Regions from separate parts of the Streptomyces sp. NPDC042336 genome, predicted to be linked through region 2. Evidence: riboswitches for the same ligand, from Rfam matches in the RefSeq annotation. Region 2 holds a riboswitch; the other holds the start of a gene.
The links. Region 2 has a riboswitch for thiamine pyrophosphate ahead of ACZ6IM_RS29235 (thiamine ABC transporter substrate-binding protein). Riboswitches for the same ligand answer to the same signal wherever they lie in the genome.

Region 1: it holds a riboswitch for thiamine pyrophosphate, as region 2 does, so the genes downstream of both, thiO (glycine oxidase ThiO) here and ACZ6IM_RS29235 (thiamine ABC transporter substrate-binding protein) in region 2, are expected to answer to the same signal.

What each region holds. Positions count from the first base shown of each region.
Region 1 covers NZ_JBVJEA010000013.1:179,247-189,751, reverse strand. Annotated here, with positions in the region: gene pknB (Stk1 family PASTA domain-containing Ser/Thr kinase) at 1-1,011, opposite strand, end outside; gene ACZ6IM_RS26805 (thiazole synthase) at 1,137-1,931, opposite strand; gene thiS (sulfur carrier protein ThiS) at 1,934-2,134, opposite strand; gene thiO (glycine oxidase ThiO) at 2,131-3,342, opposite strand; TPP riboswitch at 3,340-3,451, opposite strand; gene ACZ6IM_RS26790 (NAD(P)/FAD-dependent oxidoreductase) at 3,584-4,864, shown strand; gene ACZ6IM_RS26785 (Rv2175c family DNA-binding protein) at 4,906-5,271, shown strand; gene thiE (thiamine phosphate synthase) at 5,400-6,071, shown strand; gene metF (methylenetetrahydrofolate reductase [NAD(P)H]) at 6,226-7,149, shown strand; gene ACZ6IM_RS26770 (SCO2102 family sporulation regulator) at 7,206-8,183, shown strand; gene ACZ6IM_RS26765 (phytoene desaturase family protein) at 8,202-9,722, opposite strand; gene ACZ6IM_RS26760 (TetR/AcrR family transcriptional regulator) at 10,155-10,505, opposite strand, start outside.
Region 2 covers NZ_JBVJEA010000016.1:124,131-134,635, reverse strand. Annotated here, with positions in the region: gene dprA (DNA-processing protein DprA) at 1-156, shown strand, start outside; gene whiG (RNA polymerase sigma factor WhiG) at 440-1,282, shown strand; gene ACZ6IM_RS29275 (TetR/AcrR family transcriptional regulator) at 1,411-1,968, shown strand; gene ACZ6IM_RS29270 (murein hydrolase activator EnvC family protein) at 1,922-2,602, opposite strand; gene rpsB (30S ribosomal protein S2) at 2,875-3,801, shown strand; gene tsf (translation elongation factor Ts) at 3,897-4,733, shown strand; gene pyrH (UMP kinase) at 4,940-5,698, shown strand; gene frr (ribosome recycling factor) at 5,878-6,435, shown strand; gene ACZ6IM_RS29245 (phosphatidate cytidylyltransferase) at 6,435-7,613, shown strand; gene rlmN (dual-specificity RNA methyltransferase RlmN) at 7,726-8,832, shown strand; TPP riboswitch at 8,871-8,976, shown strand; gene ACZ6IM_RS29235 (thiamine ABC transporter substrate-binding protein) at 9,056-10,147, shown strand; gene ACZ6IM_RS29230 (ABC transporter permease) at 10,123-10,505, shown strand, end outside.

The DNA of each region.
Region 1 (10,505 bases), on a different contig from region 2:
GATCCCGTCCGAGGCGAAGCGGCCCTCCGTGCCGGCGGGCTCGTCGTCCTCGTTGACGGGCAGCGGCCGGGGCATCGTCAGCGCGCGCGGGATCACGCTCGTGCGGTCCTCGGCGTTGTCGTGCTCCGCGGCGAGCGCCTGCGGCGGCACCGCGTCCAGCTGCGCCGCGCTCAGTGCCTCACGCGCCTCGCGGGCCCGCGCGAGCAGCGCCACGGCGTCGTGCGGCCGGATCCCCGGGGTGCGCGCGGTCGCCGCGGCGACCAGCTCGTCCAGCTCGTACGCCATCTCCGGGACGGAAGCCGACGGCGGCGGCACGTCCTCGTGGAGGTGCTTGTAGAGCACCGCCGCGGGCGAGTCCCCGTCGTGCGGCTTGGTGCCGGTCAGCATCTCGTACAGCACGACACCGCACGCGTAGACGTCGACCCTGGGATCGGCGGTGCCGTGCTCGATCTGCTCGGGCGCCAGATAGGAGACGGTGCCGAGGACGGCACCGGTGGTGCTGGTGACGGTGTCCACGGCACGGACCAGACCGAAGTCGGCGACCTTGACCCGGCCGTCGTCGCCTATCAGCACGTTCTCCGGCTTCATGTCCCGGTGCACGAACCCCGCCCGGTGCGCGGCACCGAGCGCGGCGAGCACCGGCTCCAGGATGTCCAGCGCGGCCCGCGGCCTGAGCGCCCCGCGCTCGCGCAGCACGTCCCGCAGGGTGCAGCCCGCGATGTACTCCATCGCCAGGTAGACGTACGCCCCCTCGGCACCCTGGTCGAAGACCTGGACGACATTCGGGTGGTCGAGCCGGGCCACCGACTTGGCCTCGCGGATGAACCGCTCGACGAAGGTGGCGTCGGTCGCGAGCGTCGGGTGCATCACCTTCAGCGCGAGCACGCGGTCCAGGCGGGTGTCCACGGCCCGGTAGACCGTGGCCATCCCGCCGACCGCGATCCGCGCCTCGACGCGGTACCGGCCGTCGAGCACCTGCCCGACGAGAGGGTCCTGAAGGGTCGTGTCCACGCAGGTGAGTCTACGAGCCGCCACGGACACCCCGCGTCGCCGAACGCAATCGCACCGGGACTGCAGCGCGTCTGTGACGTACCGAACACGGCTGCGGGCAGCCCTGCCGGCCCCGACGCCCGGGCCTAAAAAGCCGGCCGCTCCGGATCCAGTACCGCCAAGCCGTCCGCGGGAGACGACGCCTCGGCGAAATGCCGCCGCGGAATCCGCCCAGCCCGCCGCGCCAGCCGCCCCGCCTCCACCGCGGAGCGCATCGCGGAAGCCATCAGCACCGGCTCCTGCGCCCGCGTCACCGCCGAGGCCAGCATCACACCCGCGCACCCCAGCTCCATCGCCAGGGCCACGTCCGACGCCGTACCGGCCCCCGCGTCCAGGATCACCGGCACACGCGCGTGCTCCACGATCAGCTGGAAGTTGTGCGGGTTGCGGATCCCGAGCCCGGACCCGATCGGCGAGCCCAGCGGCATGATCGCCGCACACCCGACGTCCTCCAGCTTCCGCGCGAGCACCGGATCGTCGTTGGTGTACGGCAGTACGGTGAACCCGTCGTCGACCAGCGTCTCCGCCGCGTCCAGCAGCTCGACCGGGTCCGGCAGCAGCGTGCGCTCGTCGGCGATGACCTCCAGCTTGACCAGGTCCGTGCCGAGCGCCTCGCGCGCCAGGCGGGCGGTGAGCACCGCTTCCCCGGCGGTGAAGCAGCCGGCCGTGTTCGGCAGCACCCGGATGCGGAGCCGCTCCAGCACGGACAGCACGGACCCGTGCACCGAGGCGTTCACCCGCCGCATCGCGACGGTCGTCAGCTCCGTCCCGGAGGCCACCAGCGCGCGCTCCAGCACCTCCAGGCTGGGCGCCCCGCCCGTACCCATGATCAGGCGGGACGCGTACGTCGCGTCGCCGAGGACAAAGGGATCGTCGGCCATGGTCAGCCTCCTTGGACGGCGGTGAGGACCTCGACGCGGTCGCCCTCGGACAGCGCGGTGGCGGACCACCGCGCGCGCGGGACGACGGTCTCGTTCAGGGCGGCGGCCACTCCGGACGGGGCCCGGGTGAGCGTGCCCACCAGGGCGTCCAGGGCGGTGCCGGGAGCCACCTCGCGCGGCTCGCCGTTGACGGAGATGTTCATGCGGGCTGCTCCGAGAGTTCCGGGAGTGCGGGGGCGGCGGCGAAGCGCCGGGGGGTGAAGGGACGGGCCTCGTCCGGCAGCTCCCCGGTGGTCAGGACGTGCGCCATGACGTCGCCGGTGACGGGGGTGAGCAGGACGCCGTTGCGGTAGTGACCGGTGGCCAGCAGCAGACCGTCCAGGGCGGTCGGGCCGAGCAGCGGGGCGTTGTCCGGGGAGCCGGGGCGCAGACCCGCGCGGGTCTCCGCCAAGGGGAGCTCCGTGATGCCGGGCACCAGCTCGTGCGCGTCGCGCAGCAGCTCGTAGACGCCGCCCGCGGTGACCGTCGTGTCCCAGCCCAGCTCCTCGCTGGTGGCGCCGACGACCAGCTCGCCGCTCTCCCGGGGCACCAGGTAGACGTGGTTGCCGCGCACCACGGCGCGCACGGTCCGGTTCAGCAGCGGACCCGGCGTCCGCGGCATGGTCAGCCGCAGCACCTGCCCCTTCACGGGCCGCACCGGCGGCAGCACGGCCTCCGGCACGCCCGTGAGCCGCCCGCTCAGGCTGCCCCCGGCCAGCACCACCTGCCCGGCCTCCAGCGCGGTGGCGTCGGCGGTGACGACGCCCGTGGCCCGGTCCCCGCGCCCGACGGTGAGCCGCTCGGCCCACACCCGGTGGAAGGCCACGCCCGCCTGTTCGCAGGCCGCGACCAGCGCGTGGGTGAGACGGCGGGGGTCGATCTGGTGGTCGCCGTCCACCCGGAGTCCCCCGCGCACGCCCGGCGCGAGCATCGGCTCCAGACGCCGGCACTCGCGCCCCGACAGCCACTCGGAGTCCAGGCCGGAGCGCTGCTGGAGCGCGTGCAGTTCACGCAGGTGGGCGCGGTCGTCGGCGTCCAGTGCGACGGCGAGCGTGCCGCAGCGGCGGTAACCGAGGTCGTGGCCGGTCAGCTCGGTCAGCTCGGCCGCGAACTCCGGGTAGCGGCGGGCCGAGGCGAGGTTCAGCGCGAGCAGCGTCTCCTCGCCGTAGTGCAGCTCCGTGACGGCGGCCAGCATCCCGGCCGCCACCTGGGCCGCCCCGCCGCCCGGTTCGGGGTCCACGAGGGCCGTGGCCAGCCCGCGCTGCGCGGCCCGCCAGGCGGTGACGAGCCCGATGATCCCGCCGCCGACGACGAGAACGTCGGGCGTACGAGACGCATGAGGCGTACGAGGCATGTGTGGTGGAGACGACATGGGCGTCCAGCCCCTCCCTTCGCCGGCATGACCCGGATCAGGTTCGTACGGTCGGAGGCCGCCAGCCTCCCTCTCAGCCCGGTGCGTCCGGGCTCCCGCGAGTGCCTTACGCCGGCCACCCTAGCCCGCGGGGCGGCTCACCTGTAAGGGAGCCTCACCGCGCCACGGGGCCGGGAGCCGCCGGGCAGCTCACCCGCCACGGGCACTGACCGGCGGATCGTCAGGTGTCTATGGTGATCAGGTGAGCGAGCAGACGCGGGAACGGGGACAGGGACCGGCGGCGGACGCCGAGCGGCGTGCGGTGGTCGTGGGCGCGGGGATGGCGGGCGTGCAGACCGCGGTCGCCCTGCGGGAACAGGGCTTCACCGGCCCGGTGACCCTGATCGGCGCGGAGCCGCACCAACCGTACGACCGCCCCCCGCTGTCCAAGGCCGTCCTGCTCGGCACCGCCGAGGGCTCCGCCTTCGACGTCGACTTCGAGGCGCTCGGCATCACCCTGCGGCTGGGCTGCGAGGCCCTGGGCGTCCGCCCCGGCGAGCACGTCCTGGACACCTCCGAGGGACCCGTGCCGTACGACGTCCTGGTCCTCGCGACCGGCGCCGAACCGGTCCGCCTCCCGGGCGCCGAGGGCGTGCCCGGCGTCCACCTGCTGCGCACCCTGGACGACGCCGAACGGCTGCGGCCCGTGCTCGCCCGGCAGCACGACATCGTGGTGGTCGGCGCGGGCTGGATCGGCGCCGAGTTCGCCACCGCCGCGCGCGAGGCGGGCTGCGCGGTGACCGTGGTGGAGGCCGCCGGCCGGCCGCTGGCCGACGCGCTGCCCGCCGAGGTCGCCGCGCCGATGACCGCCTGGTACGCCGACGCGGGCGCCGCCCTGCGCACCCACGCGCGCGTGGAGCGCGTCGAGCCCGGTGGCCCCGGTGAGCCCGGCCGGGTCGTCCTCGACGACGGCACCCGGCTGCCCGCCGGCGCGGTCGTCGTCGGCATCGGCGCCCGCCCCGCCACCGGCTGGCTGGCCGGGTCCGGCATCGCCCTCGGCGCGCACGGCGAGGTCCTGGCCGACGACCACCTGCGCACCTCCGCACCGGACGTCCACGCGGTCGGCGACTGCGCGTCCTTCCCCTCCGCCCGCTACGGCGAGCGGCTGCTGGTGCACCACTGGGACAACGCCCTCCAGGGCCCGCGCACGGTCGCCGCCGACATCGTCGGCGCCCCGGGCGGTTCGGTCCCGCCGGCCTACGACCCGGTGCCGTACTTCTGGTCCGAGCAGTTCGGCCGCTTCGTCCAGTACGCCGGTCACCACGCGTCCGCGGACACCACCCTGTGGCGCGGCGACCCGGCGAGCCCGGCGTGGACGGTCTGCTGGCTGCGCGAGGGCCGCCTGGTCGCCCTGCTGGCGGTGGGCCGTCCCCGCGACCTGGCGCAGGGCAGACGCCTGATCGAGGCGGGGACGGCCATGGACCCGGTCCTGCTGGCCGACCCGGCGAAGCCGCTGAAGGCGGCGACGGCGGCCACGGCGTAGTCCGGTTTCCGACTGTCAGTGCCAGGTGGCAGGCTGTAGACGTGACCGAGATTGACGCAAAGACCGATGCTCTCGTACCCGCCTGGCTCACCGTTCCCGACATTGCCGAGAAGCTCGGTGTCGAGGTGACCCGGGTACGCCAGCTGATCAGGGAAGGCCAGCTCATCGCCGTACGCCGCGGTGAGAACCGCGCACTGCACATCCCCGCGGCCTTCATCGACGAGGACAAGGTCGTCAAGGGCCTGGCCGGGACCCTGACGCTGCTGCGGGACGACGGCTTCACGGCCGAGGAGATGCTGGAGTGGCTCTTCACGCCCGACCCGAGCCTGCCCGGCACCCCGGCCCAGGCCCTGAGTGAGAATCGCGGTACGGAGGTGAAGCGGCGCGCCCAGGCGCTCGCCGTCTGACCGGCCCCGTCGCCGATCCGCCACACCGCCCGGCGTGCGGGCCCACGCACGCCGGGCGCCCGTGCCCGTACGCCACCGGCGCGCGGCCCGTCGCGGGCCCGCGCCACCCGACCCGGGGGGACACCCGCATGCCCGACACCGCCGCGACCACCGCCCGCGCGCAGCTCGCCGACGCCCGGCTCTACCTGTGCACGGACGCCCGCCGGAGCCAGGGCGACCTGCCCGACTTCCTGGACGCCGTGCTCGCCGCGGGCGTCGACATCGTGCAGTTGCGGGACAAGGGGATGGAGGCGGGGGAGGAGCTGGAGCACCTGGAGGTCTTCGCCGACGCCTGCGCCCGCCACGGCAGACTCCTCGCCGTCAACGACCGCGCGGACGTCGCCCACGCCGCCCGCGCCGACGTGCTGCACCTCGGCCAGGGCGACCTGCCGGTGCCCGCCGCCCGGGCGATCCTCGGCGACGACGTCCTCGTCGGCCGCTCCACGCACGCCGAGTCCGAGGCCGCCGCTGCCGCCGCCCAGGAGGGCGTGGACTACTTCTGCACCGGTCCGTGCTGGCCCACCCCCACCAAGCCCGGTCGCCACGCACCCGGCCTGGACCTGGTCCGCCACACGGCGGCGCTGGGCACCGACCGCCCCTGGTTCGCCATCGGCGGCATCGACCTGGGCAACCTGGACGAGGTGCTGGACGCGGGTGCCCGGCGGGTGGTCGTGGTCCGCGCGATCACCGCCGCCGACGACCCGGGCGCGGCGGCGGCCGAGTTCGCGAAGCGGCTGCGGCAGGCCCCGGCACAGGCGTAGCCGAGCGTCGGCGCGGGCGGGCAGGAGGCGAGCCGGTGAGCGGGAGGTGAGCGGGAGGCGAGCGGGTGTCCAAGGGATGGACAACAACTCGACAATGTGGACAAATGTCCCGCATCCGGTTGGGCGACCGCCGCACCCTGGCTAACCTGCCCATATGGCCCTCGGAACCGCAAGCACGAGGACTGATCGCGCCCGCACGGTGCGTGACATCCTCGCCACCGGCAAGACGACGTACTCGTTCGAGTTCTCGGCGCCGAAGACGCCCAAGGGCGAGAAGAACCTGTGGAGCGCGCTGAGGCGGGTCGAGGCCGTGGCCCCGGACTTCGTCTCCGTCACCTACGGCGCGGGCGGCTCCACGCGCGCGGGCACGGTCCGCGAGACCCAGCAGATCGTGGCCGACACCACGCTGACCCCGGTGGCCCACCTCACCGCCGTCGACCACTCCGTCGCCGAGCTGCGCAACATCATCGGTCAGTACGCCGACGCCGGGATCCGCAACATGCTGGCCGTGCGCGGCGACCCGCCCGGCGACCCGGGCGCCGACTGGATCGCGCACCCCGAGGGCCTGACGTACGCCGCCGAACTGGTCAGGCTCATCAAGGAGTCGGGCGACTTCTGCGTCGGCGTCGCGGCCTTCCCGGAGATGCACCCGCGCTCCGCCGACTGGGACGCGGACGTCGCGCACTTCGTCGACAAGTGCCGGGCCGGCGCCGACTACGCCATCACCCAGATGTTCTTCCAGCCCGAGTCCTATCTCCGGCTGCGCGACCGGGTCGTCGCGGCAGGATGCGAGACCCCGGTCATTCCCGAGGTCATGCCGGTGACCAGTGTGAAGATGCTGGAGAGGTTGCCGAAGCTCAGCAACGCCTCGTTCCCGCCGGAGCTGAAAGAGCGGATCCTCGCAGCGAAGGACGATCCCGCGGCTGTACGCTCGATCGGCATCGAGTTCGCCACGGAGTTCTGCGCGCGGCTGCTGGCCGAGGGTGTGCCAGGACTGCACTTCATCACGCTCAACAACTCCACGGCGACCCTGGAAATCTACGAGAACCTGGGCCTGCACCACCCACCGCGGGCCTAGACCGGCCGCACGTATTTGCGACACACTGCGTAACGGCCACTGGGAGAGGGGCGTACATGGGCTGGACGGTCCTCTACATCGCGTTCGGCGTCGTCGCGCTGTGGCTGCTCGGCGAGGTGCTGCTGCAGTACAAGGCGCGGCTGCGCTGGCGGCTGCTCGCCTTCGGCGGCTTCGTCGGCGTCGTCGCCGGCGTGCTGATGTCCAACGTGCTCGTCATCGGTCTCGGCGCCGCCGCCTTCGCGGTCGGCCAGACCTACGTCACCCTGTCGTTCCGTCGCGGCTTCGAGGCCGGCTGGGCGGTCAACGCCCCGGCGAGCCTCGTCGGCAAGCGCGGACGTCCCGAACGGGGCCGCCGGGAACCGTCGTTGGAGGTCTCCGGGCTCGGACCCGCCGAGGGCGGCCGGGACCACCACGACGGCTACGCCGAGCGCGCCCAGGCGCCCGCCCCGGGTCAGGACGCGCCGTACGGGCACGACGACTACGACCGCGACGACGTCTTCACCCCGGCCCGCCCCGCCGATCCCACGGCCGCGGAGACCACCGCCGTCTACGAACCGCAGCCCATGCCGGACGACACCGGCTCGTACGGCGTGTACGCCGACGCCGGTTACGGCACCGGCCAGCAGCAGGCGGCCACCGCGCCGGGCGCCGACCAGGCCTACACCTACGACTACTCCGGCTACGGCCAGCAGCAGGACTACGGCTACGACACCGGCGCCCAGCAGCCGTACGCCGCTTACTCCGATCCGTACATCGGCACCCCCACCTACGGCGGCGGGGCGTACGACACCGGCGGCTACGACACGACCGGTGCGCAGGACTACGGCCAGCAGGCCTACGGGCAGGACCAGTACGCCACCGGGGCGCCCGGCGGCCACGGCGGCGAGACCCCGGCCGGCGGAGTGTGGGTGCCGCAGCAGCGCAGCACCGACGACCCCTACGGCGGCGAACTCCCGCCCGAGCAGCAGCCGTACCCCTACCAGGGCAACGGCCGGCCTCAGGACCAGGGCTACGACGAGCAGTACCGCTACTGAGCGGCCCGCCCGGACCGCTCACTGGGAACCGCGGAACTCCGGTCCCTCCACCACGAGTCCGGCGACCAGCGCGCCCGACATGCCCGCGTGCGGCAGACCGCCGCCGGGGTGCGACCAGCCGCCGACCGTGAACAGACCCTCCCTGCGCGTGCCGTTCGCCGGGTGCAGCAGCCGTCCGCCGGCGCCCGCCAGCGCCGGCGCCGGAATCGCGCCGTCCGTCACACCGGTGTCCGCCGCGACCTCGGCCGGGGTGCGCACCTCGTGCCACAGGAGGCGGTCGCGCAGGCCGGGCACCGCCCGCGCGGCGACGTCGATCAACTGCTCGGGCCGTCGGTCGATCTCCTCGGTCGTGGGCCGGTCCGACGCGCCGCCCAGGGCAGGCACCGCCGCGGAGAGGGTGACCGCCTCATGGTCCGCGTCCGGGACCAGCGCCGGGTCGTCGGGCCGCAGGACCGTGACGGTCGGCCGCGCGGCCATCCCGGGAGCGGCGCCGAACAGGCGGTCCAACTCCACCTCGCGGTCCGCCGCGTGCACCACCGTCCGGTGCGCCGTGCCTTCCGGGCGGCCGCCCCGCAGCGCCAGCAGCACCGTCAGCCGGCTCGCCCCACCGCGCCGTGCGGGCACCTCGTCCTCGCCGCGCACCGGCGAGCCACCGCACAGGCGGTCCAGCACGTCCGGCGCCACGCCGGAGACCACCAACTCGGCCTCCGCCACGGCCCCTTCGGCCAGCTCCACGCCCGCCACCCGGCCGTCCTTCTCGACGATCCCGGTGACCTCGGCGCCGAAGCGGAACTCGACGCGGCGGGCCAGACACCGCTCGTACACCGCCCGCGCCAGCTCCCGCAGACCGCCGCCGCGCACGTACCAGACGCCGAACGCGTACTCCATGTACGGCAGGACGGCGCCGTTCGCCGGGGCGGTGCGGGGGTCCAGGCCATGGGCGAGCGCGTGGCTCTCCAGCAGGGCGGTGAGCCGGGCGTCGCGCAGCTCCCAGGCACCGACCTCGGCGAGCGTGCCCGCCCGGCGGGTGCGCAGCAGCCGCTTGTGCGGGACCGCCGGATAGGGTTCGCGCCCGGCCAGCACCCGCCAGTTCGGCCACAGCGGCTCCTCCAGGAGGGGGCGGCGGGTCCGGTCCCAGGTCTCCCGGGCCCGCACCAGGAAGTCGCCCCAACGCTGCCCGGCCCCCGCACCGAGCGCCGCGTCCAGGGCGGCGACGACACCCGCCCGCGAGGCGTTCGGCAGCGAGACCTCCGTGCCGTCGGCGAACACGTGCCGGGACGACGGGTCGACCTGGACCAGCCGGACGCACGACTCCAGCGGCTCCTTGCCGGTCTTGACGAACAGATCGCGCCAGACCGCGGGCAGCGGGAGCAGACCGGGGCCGGTGTCGAAGGAGAACCCGTCACGCTCGAAGCGGCCCAGGGCTCCGCCGTATGTCCGCGTCCGCTCGTACACCACCACCCGGTGGCCCGCGACGGCCAGCCGGGCGGCCGCCGCCATGGCGCCCATCCCGGCGCCGATCACCGCAATCCGTGCCATGCCAGGGACTTTATCCGCCGCCACCGACACCGCCGTGCGAGGGCTGAGCACCAAAGCGGACGTCCAAGGGACCGGCCGGCGGCGCCGCGCCGTGAGCCGGGGTGCCCAGGGCTGAGTAGCCGTACTCAGTCCGCCAGATGAGTACGCGCACGGATGGGCTCCGACCTGCGGGAACGAGAGAGTGGAGGCACGGAGAGGGGCACGGCTCCGGCACCGGCGGCACGGGGCGCCGGAACGGAGCCGGGCCCGCGATCCGCTCCTTCCGCCGACCGTGGTCGGCGGGAGCGAGGCACGGGGGAGCCCGGAGGGACGACCGGTGACGGGAGTTCCGACGGGGGGACGTACGGGGGAGCAGGAGAAGGCGCCGGTCCGACGGCGGCCCGCGGGGGACGCGGCCACCACGGACCGGCGTTCTTCGTGCGCGGCCCGCGCTCAGCCCCGGCCGCTGACGCGCCCCTGGAGCAGCCGCGACAGCGCGGCGTGCACGTCGTCCAGGGAGCGTTCCGGCTGGAACGCCTTCCAGTCCAGCGCGGCCACCAGCACCATGCCGACCAGCGCCGCGGCGGTCAGCGGCACGTCGATCTCCTCGCTGAACTCACCGCTCGCCACGCCCTCGCGCAGCACGCCCTCCACCACCGCCACGGCCTCCTGGCGGACCACCAGCAGCGTGGACTGCCAGGCCCGGTTGGTGCGCCACAGCTCGGCCACGTACAGCTGGGTGAAGGCCGGGTAGCGGTCGATGAACACGAGCCCCGCGCGGATCATCGCGTCCAGGGCGTCGAC
Region 2 (10,505 bases):
GCGGAGGTGGCACGGCGCGCCCAGACCAGCGAGGACGACGCGGTCGCGAGGCTGTACGAGCTTCGAGCACTCGGTTACGTCGAACGACACGGCGACGGCTGGAAGTTGACACGCCAGGCGATGATCTCGGTTCGCGGCGGGCGCAGTCCGTGCTGACGCACCGTGTTCGGCCGTCCGGGGGAACCCCGACGCCCCTGGGGATTCTGGCAGTTGAGGGATTCATGTGATCACCCAGAGCGATCATCGTCCCCCCTGTAGAGCGTTCGGCGGAACGTATCTGCGTAGGGTCACCACCCATTCGTTCGCACACCGCGACGGTCCAGTCACGCTACGCTCACGACTACCCCCCACGCAGACGGCCGACAGCAGGCGACAACCAGAAAGCAGACCGGCGGCCTCAGGCAGATCCACATCACGGCAGAACGGCACTAGGCGACGAATGCCCCAGCACACCTCCGGGTCCGACCGGGCGGCGATCCCCCCAGCCGCCCGCGACGGTGGCAGCGTGCGACCGTCCGCCCCCTCGACACTCGACGAGTTGTGGCGGTCGTACAAGGCGACCGGCGACGAGCGGCTGCGGGAACAGCTGATCCTGCACTACTCGCCCCTGGTGAAGTACGTGGCGGGCCGCGTCAGCGTGGGACTGCCGCCCAACGTCGAGCAGGCCGACTTCGTCTCCTCCGGGGTGTTCGGGCTGATCGACGCCATCGAGAAGTTCGACGTCGACCGGGAGATCAAGTTCGAGACGTACGCGATCACCCGGATCCGGGGCGCGATGATCGACGAGCTGCGCGCCCTGGACTGGATCCCCCGCTCGGTGCGGCAGAAGGCGCGGAACGTGGAGCGCGCGTACGCGACGCTGGAGGCACGCCTGCGCCGCACCCCCTCGGAGAGCGAGGTCGCCGTGGAGATGGGGATCGCGGTGGAGGACCTCCACGCCGTCTTCAGCCAGCTGTCGCTGGCCAACGTGGTGGCCCTGGAGGAGCTGCTGCACGCGGGGAGCGAGGGCGGCGACCGGCTGAGTCTGATGGACACGCTGGAGGACACCGCCGCCGACAATCCGGTGGAGGTCGCCGAGGACCGGGAGCTGCGACGACTCCTGGCCCGGGCGATCAACACACTGCCGGAGCGGGAGAAGACCGTCGTCACGCTGTACTACTACGAGGGCCTCACCCTCGCCGAGATCGGGAACGTGCTGGGTGTGACCGAGAGCAGGGTCAGCCAGATCCACACCAAGTCGGTGCTGCAACTGCGCGCCAAGCTGGCGGGTTTCGGCCGCTGACCTGGGCCTGCGGCGGGGAAACGGCTTCGCCGGCGGCCCCGTCGCAGGATGTGCGGCCCGGTGGACGACTCCCGTACGGGGGGCCGCGTCCGTAAAGTGGTGACGTGCCAAGGATTCGAGCGGCCTCTGTGGCCGAGCACCGGTCGATGCAGCGTGCCGCCCTGCTGGACGCGGCACGCTCCCTGCTGTCCGACGGCGGAACGGAGGCGCTGACCTTCCCCGCCCTCGCCGAACGGACGGGCCTCGCCCGGTCGTCCGTCTACGAGTACTTCCGGTCGAGGGCGGCGGTGGTCGAGGAGCTGTGCGCCGTCGACTTCCCCGTCTGGGCCGCCGAGGTCGAGGCCGCGATGGAGCGCGAGACGGCCCCCGAGGCCAAGGTCGAGGCCTATGTGCGTACCCAGCTCGACCTGGTCGGGGACCGGCGGCACCGGGCCGTCGTGGCCATCTCCGCGAGCGAGCTGGACGCCGGCGCCCGGGAGAAGATCCGGGCGGCGCACGGCGGGCTGGTCGCGATGATCGTCGAGGCGCTGGGCGAGATGGGGCACGGCCAGCCGAGGCTGGCGGCGATGCTCCTCCAGGGCGTCGTCGACGCGGCCGTACGGCGGATCGAGCTGGGCGCGGCGGAGGAGCCGGCGGCGATCACGGAGGCGGCGGTCTCCATGGCGCTGCGCGGCGTGCGGGGCTGATCTCCGCACGGCCGGGCAACGGCACCCCCAGGACCGGCAGCAGCCTCGACGGACCCGCGTTCAGCAGCCACGGCGGGAGCAGGGACAACGGGTTCAGATAGACCTCGCCCCGCAGCAGGCCCCAGTGCAGGCAGGCCGTGCAGTGCGCACCCGTCGGCTCCACCGTGCCGAGCGGCTCCCCGGCCGCCACCTGGTCGCCCTTCCTCACGGTCGCCCGGACGGGGGCGTACGTCGTCCGCAGGGGTGGTTCGCCCGTCCCCGTCAGCTCCACCGAGACCACGCCCCGGCCCGCGACCGGCCCCGCGAACGACACCCGCCCCGCGGCCACCGTCCGCACCGGCGCCCCGCCGTCCGCGGCGAGGTCCACGCCGCGGTGCCCCGGTCCGTACGGGGTCGCCGGGGGCTCCCAGCCCCGCAGGACCGTGGGCCGGGTACCGACCGGCCAGTTCCGGGCCACGGCCGGCACCACCGGGGCCACCGGGACCACCGGGTCCATGGGGTCCACCGGGCCCGGCAGGGCCCACACCGCCGGCGCCGGGCGCGGCGACCCCGCGGCCTGGGCGGCCAGAACCGCAAGGACGGCCGACAGCACCACCACTCGGGCACACGTCCGCACCCATCGCCTCGTTCGCATGCGAGCACCATCCCCCGCCGGGGCCCGTCGCCGCCCGGCCCTGTGGACCGCGCCCCGCTTGTGGACAGCCGCGTCACCCGGTACCCCGCGGGTCCCGTACACTTCTGGTGGCGATCCGGGTCACCGGGTCGACTTCGCACGCCCCGACACGAGGCCTCCCGAGGCCGGTGTCAGCGCCCCTCGGTCCCTTGCGGCACGGCGCAACGCGGGCGTCAGGCGCGGGAGCCGTCCGGCTCGCGCGGCACAACCGAGAACACCAAGGAGATACGGCCATGGCCGTCGTCACGATGCGGGAGCTGCTGGAAAGCGGCGTCCACTTCGGTCACCAGACCCGCCGTTGGAACCCGAAGATGAAGCGCTTCATCTTCACCGAGCGCAACGGCATCTACATCATCGACCTGCTCCAGTCGCTGTCGTACATCGACCGCGCCTACGAGTTCGTCAAGGAGACCGTCGCCCACGGCGGCACGGTCATGTTCGTCGGCACGAAGAAGCAGGCGCAGGAGGCCATCGCCGAGCAGGCCACCCGCGTCGGCATGCCCTACGTCAACCAGCGCTGGCTGGGCGGCATGCTCACCAACTTCTCGACCGTCTACAAGCGCCTGCAGCGCCTGAAGGAGCTCGAGCAGATCGACTTCGAGGACGTGGCCGCCTCCGGCCTCACCAAGAAGGAGCTGCTGGTCCTCTCCCGCGAGAAGGCCAAGCTGGAGAAGACCCTCGGCGGTATCCGCGAGATGTCCAAGGTGCCCAGCGCCGTCTGGATCGTGGACACCAAGAAGGAGCACATCGCGGTCGGTGAGGCCCGGAAGCTCAACATCCCGGTCGTCGCCATCCTCGACACCAACTGCGACCCCGACGAGGTCGACTACAAGATCCCGGGCAACGACGACGCGATCCGTTCCGTCACCCTGCTCACCCGCGTGATCGCCGACGCCGTCGCCGAGGGCCTCATCGCCCGCTCCGGTGCCGCCGGCGGCGCCAAGGGCGAGAAGGCCGCCGGCGAGCCGCTCGCCGAGTGGGAGCGCGACCTGCTCGAGGGCGAGAAGGCCGAGAAGAAGGACGACGCCGAGGCCGCCGAGAAGCCCGCCGAGGCTCCGGCTGCCGAGGCCGCCCCTGCCGAGGCCGAGGCCCCCGCCGCCGAGGCCCCCGCCGCCGAGGCGCCCGCCGAGGCCCCGGCCGCGGACGCCGAGCAGGCCTGACCCCTCACCACCTTCGGGTGCCGGACGGCGGGGGCCCACGAAGCCCCCGCCGTCCGGCCCGTAGATCTTCAGACTTCGAGAGAGATTCCGAAATCATGGCGAACTACACCGCCGCCGACGTCAAGAAGCTCCGTGAGCTCACCGGCGCCGGCATGATGGACTGCAAGAAGGCGCTGGACGAGGCCGAGGGCAACGTCGAGAAGGCCGTCGAGGCGCTCCGTATCAAGGGTCAGAAGGGCGTCGCCAAGCGCGAGGGCCGCTCTGCCGAGAACGGCGCGGTCGTCTCGATCATCGCCGACGACAACACCTCCGGTGTCCTCGTCGAGCTGAAGTGCGAGACGGACTTCGTCGCCAAGGGCGAGAAGTTCCAGACTGTCGCCAAGACCATCGCCGAGCACATCGCCAAGGCCGCCCCGGCCGACCTGGAGGCCCTGCTCGCCTCCGAGATCGAGCCCGGCAAGACCGTCCAGGCGTACGTGGACGAGGCCAACGCCAACCTCGGCGAGAAGATCGTCCTGGACCGCTTCGCGCAGTTCTCCGGCGGCTTCGTGACCGCGTACATGCACCGCACGATGCCCGACCTGCCCCCGCAGATCGGTGTCCTCGTCGAGCTGGACAAGCCCAACGCCGAGATCGCCAAGGGCGTCGCCCAGCACATCGCCGCCTTCGCGCCGAAGTACCTCTCCAAGGAGGACGTCCCGGCCGAGGTCGTCGAGTCCGAGCGCCGCGTCGCCGAGGAGACCACCCGCGCCGAGGGCAAGCCCGAGGCCGCCCTGCCGAAGATCGTCGAGGGTCGCCTCAACGGCTTCTTCAAGGACGCCACCCTGCTCGGCCAGCCCTACGCCCTGGACAACAAGAAGTCCGTCCAGAAGGTGCTGGAAGAGGCCGGTGTCAGCCTGAAGCGCTTCTCGCGCATCAAGGTCGGCATCTGAGTCCGTACCGCGACGGACGTGCGACCCCGGTAGGGTCGACAGCAGTCGTCGGCGCCGTTCGCGTATGCCGTTGCGTACGCGCGCGTGGCGGCGGACGGCAGCAGATCTGACGAGGAGGCCATTGCCGCGTATGGGATGCGAAACACGCCCCCACCGGCAGTGGCCTTCTTCGTGTGTGTGACCCACGTAAAAGAGGCGAGATCTCCATGACCACCAAGGCCGAGAAGAGCGACGACGGCAAAGTACGCGGCCGCTTCATGCTGAAGCTGTCCGGAGAGGCCTTCTCCGGCGGTGGGGGCCTGGGCGTCGACCCCGACGTGGTGCACGCCATCGCCCGCGAGATCGCGGCCGTCGTCCGGGACGGCGCGCAGATCGCGATCGTCATCGGCGGCGGCAACTTCTTCCGCGGCGCCGAGCTGCAGGTGCGCGGCATGGACCGCGCCCGCTCCGACTACATGGGCATGCTCGGCACCGTGATGAACTGCCTGGCCCTCCAGGACTTCCTGGAGAAGGAGGGCGTCGACTGCCGCGTGCAGACCGCCATCACCATGGGCCAGGTCGCCGAGCCCTACATCCCGCTGCGCGCCGTGCGGCACCTGGAGAAGGGCCGCGTGGTCATCTTCGGCGCCGGTATGGGCATGCCGTACTTCTCCACCGACACCACCGCCGCCCAGCGCGCCCTCGAGATCGACGCCGAGGCCCTGCTCATGGGTAAGAACGGTGTGGACGGGGTCTACGACTCCGACCCGAAGACCAACCCCGACGCCGTGAAGTTCGACGCGCTCGGCTACGGCGAGGTCATCACCCGGGACCTGAAGGTCGCCGACGCCACGGCCGTCACGCTCTGCCGCGACAACAGCCTCCCGATCGTGGTCTTCGAGCTGTTGAAGGAGGGCAATATCGCCCGCGCCGTCAAGGGTGAGAAGATCGGCACGCTCGTGGGTGACCAGGGCAGCCGGGACTGACCGGAGAACACCCCCCGTCCGCGGACGCCACCTGTCCGGGGGACGGACGGGACGGGACCGGGCCGGGGGATGGACAATGTCCCGCCGGTCGGGAACCGTGCAGGAAGAACGCGACGCAGCCGGCCGCCGCCCGCAGGGGAACCGCAGCCGGGCCTACTCAAGACACGCAGGAGCAAGTGGTGATCGAAGAGACCCTCCTCGAGGCCGAGGAGAAGATGGAGAAGGCCGTCGTGGTCGCCAAGGAGGACTTCGCCGCGATCCGCACCGGCCGTGCGCACCCGGCGATGTTCAACAAGATCGTGGCCGACTACTACGGCGCACCGACGCCGATCAACCAGCTGGCCTCGTTCTCCGTGCCCGAGCCGCGCATGGCCGTGGTGACACCGTTCGACAAGACCGCCCTGCGCAACATCGAGCAGGCGATCCGCGACTCCGACCTGGGCGTCAACCCGAGCAACGACGGCAACATCATCCGGGTGGTGTTCCCCGAGCTGACCGAGGAGCGCCGCCGGGAGTACATCAAGGTGGCCAAGAGCAAGGGCGAGGACGCCAAGGTCTCGATCCGCTCCGTGCGCCGCAAGGCCAAGGACACCATCGACAAGATGGTCAAGGACGGCGAGGTCGGCGAGGACGAGGGCCGCCGTGCGGAGAAGGAGCTCGACGACACCACCGCCAAGTACGTCGCACAGGTGGACGAGCTCCTGAAGCACAAGGAAGCGGAGCTGCTCGAGGTCTGATGAACGACTCTTCCTGGGGAGCGCCGCCACAAGCCGGGTACTGGGGGCCGTCCGACCAGGGACCCGTCCAGGGCGCCGGTCCGGCGGGTCCCGCGTACGATGCGCACTACGCGCAGCAGACTCGCCCCATGCCCATCGTGCCCGACGTACCCGAACACGGCGGAGACCAGGACGACGACCAGGGGACCGCTCGGCTGAGCGGTCCCTTGTTCCGGGACGAGCCGTTCCACGACCAGCCCGTTCGCGACGAGCCGTATCGCGACCAGAACCCGTCGGCGCAGCCGTATGCGGCGGTGCCGCAGAATCCGGATCCCATGCCCGACGCCCCGCAGCCGGCGCAGCCCCAGCCGTCGCCGCAGAAGAAGAGCGCGGGGCGCGACCTGGGTGCCGCGATAGGGGTCGGCGTCGGACTCGGCGTGGTGATCATCGCGTCGCTGTTCGTCGTCAAGGCCGTCTTCGTCGGCGTGATCGCGGTCGCGGTCGTGGTGGGCCTGTGGGAGCTGACCAAGCGGCTGGAGGAGCGCAAGGGCATCGAGGCGCCCCTCGTGCCGCTCGCGATCGGCGGCGCCGCGATGGTGGTCGCCGGTTACGCGCGCGGCGCCGAGGGAGCGTGGGTCGCCATGGCCCTCACGGCGCTCGCGGTACTGGTCTGGCGGATGACGGAGCCGCCCGAGGGGTATCTCAGGGACGTCACGGCGGGCCTGTTCGCCGCGTTCTACGTGCCGTTCCTGGCCACCTTCGTCGCCATGATGCTGGCGGCCGACGACGGTGCCTGGCGGGTGCTGGTCTTCCTGATACTGACGGTCGTCAGCGACACCGGGGCCTACGCCGTCGGCTGGCGCTTCGGCCGCACGAAGCTCGCCCCGCGCATCAGTCCCGGCAAGACCCGCGAGGGCCTGCTGGGAGCGGTCGCGTTCGCGATGGCGGCGGGCGCGCTGTGCATGCAGTTCCTGATCGACGACGGCACCTGGTGGCAGGGCCTGCTGCTCGGCCTCGTGGTCGCGGTCAGCGCCACCCTGGGCGACCTCGGCGAGTCCATGATCAAGCGGGACCTCGGCATCAAGGACATGGGCACCCTCCTGCCGGGCCACGGCGGCATCATGGACCGCCTCGACTCCCTCCTCCCGACGGCACCGGTGGTGTGGCTGCTGCTGGTGATCTTCGTGGGGTCGGGGTGACCCGGTCGGTGACCCCTCCTGGGTGGGTCTGACCTGCTGGTTCTTCGATGAGGGACTCGTTGTCCACAGGGCGGCGGGTCCCTCTCCGTATGTCTGCGACACTGGTATGGCCATGCCTAAGCCCGGAGAACTCACATTCGTCGCGCCGCGCGGAGCCAAGAAGCCGCCGCGGCACCTTGCCGATCTCACGCCTGCCGAGCGCAAGGAGGCTGTCGCCGCGATCGGTGAGAAGCCGTTCCGTGCGAAGCAGCTCTCGCAGCACTACTTCGCGCGGTACGCGCACGCCCCCGAGCAGTGGACCGACATCCCCGCCGGTTCGCGCCAGGGACTGCAGGAGGCGTTGCTGCCCGAACTGATGACGGTCGTGCGGCACCTGTCGACCGACCAGGGGACCACGCGCAAGACGCTGTGGAAGCTGTTCGACGGGACCCTCGTGGAGTCCGTCCTCATGCGCTACCCGGACCGGGTGACCATGTGCATCAGCTCCCAGGCCGGCTGCGGCATGAACTGCCCGTTCTGCGCCACCGGCCAGGCCGGCCTGGACCGGAACCTGTCGACCGCCGAGATCGTGCACCAGATCGTGGACGGCATGCGGGCGCTCAGGGACGGCGAGGTCCCGGGCGGCCCCGCGCGGCTCAGCAACATCGTGTTCATGGGCATGGGCGAGCCCCTCGCCAACTACAACCGCGTCGTCGGCTCCATCCGCCGCCTCACCGACCCCGAGCCGGACGGGCTGGGGCTCTCGCAGCGCGGCATCACCGTCTCCACGGTGGGTCTCGTCCCGGCGATCCACCGCTTCGCCGACGAGGGCTTCAAGTGCCGCCTCGCCATCTCCCTGCACGCCCCCGACGACGAGCTGCGCGACACCCTCGTCCCCGTCAACACGCGGTGGAAGGTGCGCGAGGTGCTGGACTCCGGGTTCGAGTACGCGGCGAAGTCCGGGCGCCGGCTGTCCATCGAGTACGCCCTGATCCGGGACATCAACGACCAGGCCTGGCGCGGTGACCGTCTCGGGCGGCTGCTCAAGGGCAAGCCCGTGCACGTCAACCTGATCCCGCTCAACCCCACGCCCGGCTCCAAGTGGACCGCGTCCCGGCCGGAGGACGAGAAGGCGTTCGTGGAGGCGATCGCGGCGCACGGTGTGCCGGTGACGATCCGGGACACCCGTGGGCAGGAGATCGACGGGGCGTGTGGTCAGCTCGCCGCCAGCGAGCGGTAACCTGACCGGCGGAAGTACGTCAGCACAGTCACATCTTCATATTCCGACAGGGGAGCGCCACAGCGCTGAGAGTGCGGCACCGGCCGCAGACCCTCCGAACCTGGCCCAGGTCATTCTGGGTAGGGAGATCGGTCACCACTCGAGCTGTTGCGCCCTGCCCGGGACCCTCGTCGGGGGTTCCGGGCGGGGCCGCGTCTTCTCCTGGTCACCCAGGAGGAATTCAGTGAGCATCACCAAGAAGGTCAGTGTCCTGGCCGTCGGACTCGGCATGGTCGGCACGCTGGCCGCCTGCGGATCGTCGTCCGACGACGCCGGTGGCAGCGGCTCCGGCGGCTCCAAGACCGTGACCCTGGTCAGCCACGACTCGTGGGCCGCCTCCAAGGACGTCATCGCCGCCTTCGAGAAGGAGTCGGGCTACAAGGTCAAGGTCCTGGAGGACGGCGACGCCGGGCAGGCCGTCAACAAGGCCATCCTCACCAAGGACAACCCGCAGGGTGACGTCTTCTTCGGCGTCGACAACACCCTGCTGTCCCGCGCGCTCGACAACGGCCTGTTCCAGCCGTACGAGGCGAAGGGCTCCGACCTGGTCCTGCCCCAGTACCGGGCGGACCCGGACAAGCACCGGGTCACTCCGGTCGACACCGGCGACATCTGCGTCAACTACGACAAGGCGTACTTCGACCAGCACGGACTGACCCCGCCGAAGTCCTTCGACGACCTGGCCGAGCCCGAGTACAAGGACCTGCTCGTCACCGAGAACGCCGGCACTTCCTCGCCCGGGCTCGGCTTCCTGCTCGGCACCGCCGCCCAGTACGGCGACGGAGGCTGGGAGGGCTACTGGAAGAAGCTCAAGGCGAACGGCGTCAAGGTCGTCGACAGCTGGGAGCAGGCGTACAACGAGGAGTTCTCCGGCTCGGCCGGCGGCAAGAAGGCGGGGGGCGAGCGTCCCCTCGTCGTCTCCTACGCCTCCTCCCCGCCCGTCGAGGTCGTCTACGCCGACCCGCAGCCGGACACCGCCCCCACGGGCGTCGCCGACGGGACGTGCTTCCGGCAGGTCGAGTACGCGGGCCTGCTCAGCAACGCCCAGAACCCCGAAGGCGGCAAGGCGCTCCTCGACTTCCTGCTCAGCAAGACCTTCCAGGAGGACATGCCGCTGAACATGTTCGTCTACCCGGTGCGGGAGGGCGCGCAGGTCCCCGAGGTGTTCCGGAAGTTCGGGCCGCAGGCGAAGGACCCGCGGACCCTGGACCCGGCGAAGATCGCCGGCAACCGCGACCAGTGGGTCAAGTCGTGGACCTCGCTCGTACTGAAGTGAGCCACGAAGGCAAGCAGGCGGTGAAGCCGGCAGCGCTGAAGCCGGCGGGGAGCGTGCGCGCGAGCGCGGTCCGGCTCGGCCTCATGACCGTGCCCGTCGCGTTCTTCGCGGTGTTCTTCGCCTACCCCGTCGCCGCCATCGTCGCGCGCGGCCTGGAGGTCGACGGGGTCTGGCGGCTCGGGCGGATCGGGGACGTGCTCGCGCAGTCCGACGTGCGCCACGTGCTGTGGTTCACCACCTGGCAGGCGCTGGCGTCCACCGCGCTCACGCTGCTGGTCGCGCTGCCCGGCGCGTACGTCTTCGCCCGCTTCGACTTCCCCGGCAAGCAGGTCCTGCGGGCCGCGGTGACGGTGCCGTT